Regions from separate parts of the Kosakonia sp. YIM B13571 genome, predicted to be linked through region 2. Evidence: riboswitches for the same ligand, from Rfam matches in the RefSeq annotation. Region 2 holds a riboswitch; the other holds the start of a gene.
The links. Region 2 has a riboswitch for thiamine pyrophosphate ahead of thiC (phosphomethylpyrimidine synthase ThiC). Riboswitches for the same ligand answer to the same signal wherever they lie in the genome.
Positions count from the first base shown of each region.

Region 1: another riboswitch for thiamine pyrophosphate. It lies ahead of thiM (hydroxyethylthiazole kinase); the one in region 2 lies ahead of thiC (phosphomethylpyrimidine synthase ThiC).

Region 1 covers NZ_JBHZPL010000003.1:113,008-116,119, reverse strand. Annotated here, with positions in the region: gene fbaB (class I fructose-bisphosphate aldolase) at 1-226, opposite strand, end outside; gene thiD (bifunctional hydroxymethylpyrimidine kinase/phosphomethylpyrimidine kinase) at 377-1,177, opposite strand; gene thiM (hydroxyethylthiazole kinase) at 1,174-1,956, opposite strand; TPP riboswitch at 1,991-2,087, opposite strand; gene ACFX4O_RS08950 (autotransporter outer membrane beta-barrel domain-containing protein) at 2,219-3,112, opposite strand, start outside.
Region 2 covers NZ_JBHZPL010000019.1:7,189-10,300, forward strand. Annotated here, with positions in the region: gene nudC (NAD(+) diphosphatase) at 1-613, opposite strand, end outside; gene rsd (sigma D regulator) at 697-1,200, shown strand; TPP riboswitch at 1,315-1,480, shown strand; gene thiC (phosphomethylpyrimidine synthase ThiC) at 1,566-3,112, shown strand, end outside.

The sequences.
Region 1 (3,112 bases), on a different contig from region 2:
CCTGGTCGACCGGCAAAATAGACAGATAGCCCGTACCCGCCAGCCGCCCGTGGTTATACAGCGTCTGCATATTTCGCAGCACCGCTGGCGGGCGGTTGTTGTCGACCATCACGCGATCAACATAATCATGTCCCGGCAGGTAGAGTTGGTCGGCAGGAATGGTCATACAACGGTGTTGCAAAAGGCTGTCGGCGTCTTTGCCAAGTAACTGCACAATATCAGTCATAGCTATGCTCCCGTAAGCTTCGCACAAAGCGAATTGGATTATCCTTACCTGTCTGACGGCAGGCAGAGATAAGCCTGGTTCGCTCACGCCAGATTTTCCACCGCTGGCCATTTTTTCAGCATTATCTGCTGGCACGTTTCGTATACCGGTTTACCACCATTGATGGAAATGATGCACCGGTCCAATGCCGTGCCCCACTTCCAGCGTATCCGCCTGCGCCAGCGCCGCCGTTAACCACTGTTTCGCTTGCGCGACGGTAGATGCCCAATCGTTATGACGCGGGCGCAGCGCCGCCAGCGCGGCGGAGAGCGTGCAGCCTGTGCCGTGGGTGTTTTTCGTTTTTACGCGCGGGGTGGTAAAGCGCAGCGCACCCTGGCGGGTAAACAGCCAGTCCGGGCTTTCGGCGTCATCCAGATGGCCGCCTTTCATCAACACCGCTTCACAACCGAGCGCCAGCAGCGCTTCACCCTGCGCATGCATCTCTTGCTCGCTGCGGGCATGGGGTACATCGAGCAGCGCAGCAGCTTCCGGCAAATTAGGCGTGATAAGTGAAACCTGCGGCAGTAAATGCTGGCGCAGTGCGGCAACCGCCGACGGCGATAACAGCGGGTCGCCGCTTTTGGCGAGCATCACCGTATCCAGCACCACATTGCGCACCTGGTAGCGCCGCAGCCGCTCCGCGACGGCTTCAACAATGTCCGTTTCTGCCAGCATGCCGATTTTGGTGGTGTCGATACGCACGTCACTGAGCACGGAATCAAGCTGCGCGGCGACAAAGTCAGGTTCAATGCGGTACACCGATTGCACGCCACGGGTGTTTTGCGCCACCAGCGCGGTGATCACCGAACAACCATATGCGCCCAGCGCCGAAAAGGTTTTCAGATCTGCCTGAATACCCGCCCCACCGCTGGGGTCGGTACCGGCAATGGTTAACGCGTTGATGCGCTTCATGCTTTGCCTCCCAGCGCATACAGCGCATCCAGAAAAGCGGGAACAAAACTGCCCGGTCCGGTGCTTTTCGCGCAGGCCAGGCTACCGGCTTGCGCCATAAATGCACAGGCCGCGGCGACATTCTCCAGTTTATCGCCCGGCAACGCGCAACTGGCAGCTACCACCGCCGAGAGCGCACAGCCGGTGCCAACCACGCGTGTCATCAGCACATCACCGCCGGTTACCATCAGCACGCGCGACCCGTCGGTGATGTAATCCACTTCGCCGCTTACCGCAACAATCGCCCCGCTTTGTCGCGCCAGCGCCTGCGCGGCTGGCAGTGCCGCACTGGCAGTATCGGTGGTATCAACGCCACGCCCGCCTGCGCTCATGCCGGCCAGCGCGAGGATTTCCGAAGCATTACCCCGAATTGCCACCGGACGCAGCGCCAGCAGTTGCTGGCAGAATTCAGTGCGTAACGTGAGTGCGCCAACGGCGACCGGATCGAGTGTCCAGGGTTTATGCGCGGCATTCGCGCTCTCCACCGCCGATCGCATTGCTGTGGCGCGTTCGCGCGTTAAGGTACCAACATTAATGAGCAAGGCATCGGCGATGGCGCTGAACTGCGGCGCTTCTTCGCTATCAATCACCATCGCGGGTGATGCGCCAAGCGCCAGCAGCACGTTAGCGGTAAAGGTTTGTACGACGTCATTGGTCATACAGTGCACAAGGGGAGAACGACGGCGGAATTGCTGTAACGCATGTGCGATTTGCACACGATCAAGCAGGTCAGGTTGCATGGTTTCGCTCCTGCCCGGCGTGAAGAAGGGATGCCGGGCAGGCATCTGACTTCCCTACGCTGGCATTATCCAGATCAGGTGGTACGGGTATTTCTCAGCCTTCACAAAGAAGGGCACCCCGAGTCATTTAAAAATCAATACGTTGTGGTTAACAGCTTATTAACCGCCACTCAGGATAATGCGCGCGCCGGGTGTTGTAAACCGGCCTTCCTGCAAAAGCGACACATGCGAGCAAGCCCTGTAGCGTAAGGCGTACGGACAACTATTTGAATTCATAACGAACGCCAAACGTCGCTTGCGTACTGCTATAACCGTGACCGCCGAGTTGGTGGCCGACATTGCCCCACAGACTCAGTTGCGTGTTCAACCTGCCGGTCATGCCGATTTTCACTTCGCCGACATTCTCCGCGCCCGCCTGGCTGATGGTTTCACCATCCATACGCGTGGCGAAACGCTGCGTGTTGTGGATCCAGTTGGCTTCGATAAACGGCTGTAACCTGCGCCCGTTGTCATTATCCTCACTGCCGTAGCTGTTCAACCAACTGCGGATCCCGAGCCGCGTTTGTAGCGCGTTACTCCCATCGCCGCTGATGCGCGTACCGTTTGCTTCGCGGTGATCCTCAGCTTTTACTCCCATCCAGATAGCCTGCGCCTGCGGCTGGATGTGCCAGATTGTCCGCGAACCGTTGCTGGCGGAAAACTCCGCGGCTTTCCAGTTCCAGGCGGTTTCAACGGACGCACTGACACCTTTCGCGTGATACGCCTCGGAAGAGAGTTCCTCACCGCTGACTGAATTCGTAAACCAGCTATATTGCGCCCAACTGCCCACATACAGCCCGGTTTTATTCACTTCGTCGGCATACCATGCACCGTATGCGCCTGCCGTGTAGCCGTTTACCCGACCGTAGGCATCGTAACCGCTGATGTCCGAGTGCGTTTTGCTGTGGTTGTTTCCGTATCCGGCCATCACTCCCACGCGCCCGCGTCCCTGGCGGCCGTCGCTCCATTGCACCAGGTCACCGCCCAGCATCACCACATACTGAGTCGACTCGGTTTTCAGTTGCCCGCTGTCGTCATGCGAGCGGTTACGCGATCCCGCCTGATGCATCCACATGCTGCTCTCTGCGGTATCGCCCTGCTGCCCGTTATCGGTCTG
Region 2 (3,112 bases):
TAAACGCAGTCATCAGCGATTGCGGGAATGGCCACGGTTGCGAAGTGACATAGCGCAAATTCTTCACTTTGATGCCGCTCTCTTCCATCACTTCACGCGCCACCGCCTGTTCAAGGGTTTCGCCCACTTCGACGAACCCGGCGAGCACCGTGTAAATGCCATTGCGATGGCGCGTGTGCTGCGCCAGCAAAATGCTGTCATCACGGCGAATGGCGACAATGATGCAAGGGGCGATTTGCGGGTAATAGCGTTCGCGGCAGTGATCGCACAGCATTGCCCACTCAGTTTTACTTGGGTGCATTGTGTGTCCGCAGTAGCCACAAAACTGGTGTGAACGATAAAATTCCGCCAGTTGTACGCCGCGACCCGCGAGTTGAAACAGCCCCACATCTTGATCGATAAGCAGGCGTACTGATCCCATATCCTGACGACGATTCTGGCGGATCATCCATACCGCTTCGCCCTGCCACTCGCCGATGTGAAGCGCGCTCTGCCCCACAAGATCGAAATTTCCTGCCTTGCCGTGTGGTAATTCTCCACCTGGCAACCATAATTTTTGTTCATGGCTGACGATCCACCAGCCCTGATCGTGTGCTTCAATAATACGTACCATTAGGTGCACTACCTTCGCTTTACAGGCATGTTATTAACATTATTATTACATCGTTTTGATCTTACATATTTGCGGAGCCATTTATGCTAAACCAGTTAGAAAGCCTGACAGAGCGCGTTGGAGGAAGTAACAAACTTGTCGACCATTGGCTGCAAGCGCGTAAGCAACTTCTTGTTTCTTATTACAATCTGGTTGGCATTAAACCTGGCAAAGGGTCCTACATGCAGCTTAACGAAAAAGCGCTGGACGATTTTTGCCACAGCCTGGTGGAATACCTTTCCGCAGGTCACTTCAATATTTATGAACGCATCAGCAACGAATTGGAAGGGAGCAGCCCACTTTTAGCGGCGACGCAGCTTTACCCAATGCTTGAGGCGAATACAGTAGAAATCATGAACTATTACGACTCCAGTCTGGAAAACGCCATCGATGACGATAACTGTCTGGAGTTCCAGCAAGCGCTCTCCGACATCGGTGAAGCGCTGGCCGCCCGCTTTACCCTCGAAGACAAGTTAATCGTGCTGGCCTTTGATAACAACATCAAAGAGAGCGCCAACGACGAAAGCGGTGTCGCGCGACCGGCTTGAGTTCTTAAACATTAACGCGTAATTTAAAAAGCAGTCCCCGTCTTCGGACGGGTTTTTCTTGTCGGAGTGCCTATATTTCCACAACATCATTCGCGATGCGTTGAGGCGGCAAGTTCGTGAATCCCCGGGAGCTTACATCAAGTAAGTGACTGGGGTGAGCGAACGTAGTCAACACAGACACAGTGCGAAAGATGAAGTGTAAAAGGCTGAGACCGTTAATTCGGGATCCGCGGAACCTGATCAGGTTAAAACCTGCGAAGGGAACAAGAGTAATCCATTCACATCAACCACCCTCACGGGCGGTTTGTTGCCATTACTCCATCCGTCGTCTGACAAGCCATATCCTTTACATTCTGGAATGAGCTATGTCTGCAAAACTTACACGCCGTGAACAACGCGCCCAGGCGCAACACTTTATCGACACGCTGGAAGGCACCGCTTTCCCCAACTCGCGCCGCATCTACATTACCGGTTCGCAACCCGATATCCGTATTCCGATGCGCGAAATCCAGCTGAGCCCGACGCTTACCGGCGGCACAAAAGAACACCCGCAGTTTGAAGAGAACGAGGCGGTGCCGGTGTACGACACTTCCGGCCCGTATGGCGATCCCGACATTGCGATTGATGTCCAGCAAGGGCTGGCGAAACTGCGCGCACCATGGATTGACGCCCGCGATGACAGCGAAACGCTGGAACAGCGCAGCTCTGCCTATACCAACGAACGGCTGGCTGATGACGGCCTCGACGAACTGCGTTTTAGCGGTTTACTGACGCCGCGCCGCGCGAAGTCAGGCCACTGCGTCACGCAACTGCACTATGCCCGCAAAAGGATCGTCACGCCGGAGATGGAGTTCATCGCCATTCGCGAAAACATGGGCCGCGAGCGCATTCGCAGCGAAGTGTTGCGCAGGCAGCATCCGGGCGAAGGTTTTGGCGCGCGGCTGCCGGAAAATATCACGCCGGAATTCGTGCGTGATGAAGTCGCCGCCGGACGGGCGATTATCCCGGCCAATATTAACCACCCGGAATCGGAACCAATGATTATTGGCCGCAACTTCCTGGTGAAGGTGAATGCCAATATCGGTAACTCAGCGGTGACTTCCTCCATCGAAGAAGAGGTGGAAAAACTGGTCTGGTCGACGCGCTGGGGTGCGGACACGGTAATGGATTTATCCACCGGGCGTTATATCCACGAAACCCGCGAATGGATCCTGCGTAACAGCCCGGTGCCAATCGGGACGGTGCCGATCTACCAGGCACTGGAGAAGGTTAACGGGATCGCCGAAGATCTCACCTGGGAAGCGTTTCGCGACACGCTACTGGAGCAGGCGGAGCAAGGGGTGGATTACTTCACCATCCACGCCGGTGTACTGCTGCGCTATGTGCCAATGACTGCGCAGCGTCTGACCGGCATTGTCTCGCGCGGCGGCTCGATCATGGCGAAATGGTGCCTCTCCCATCATCAGGAAAACTTCCTCTACACCCACTTTCGCGAGATCTGCGAAATCTGCGCCGCCTATGACGTTTCGCTGTCGCTTGGCGATGGTCTGCGCCCTGGCTCCATTCAGGATGCGAACGACGAAGCCCAGTTTGCCGAGCTGCACACACTCGGCGAGCTGACCAAAATCGCCTGGGAATATGACGTCCAGGTGATGATTGAAGGCCCAGGGCATGTGCCGATGCAGATGATCCGTCGCAACATGACTGAAGAACTGGAGCACTGCCACGAAGCGCCGTTCTATACGTTGGGGCCGCTAACCACCGATATCGCGCCGGGTTATGACCATTTCACCTCCGGCATTGGCGCGGCGATGATTGGCTGGTTTGGTTGCGCCATGCTCTGTTATGTCACGCCGAAAGAGCACCTTGGCCTGCCGAACAAAGAGGACGTCAAACAGGGGCTGATCACCTA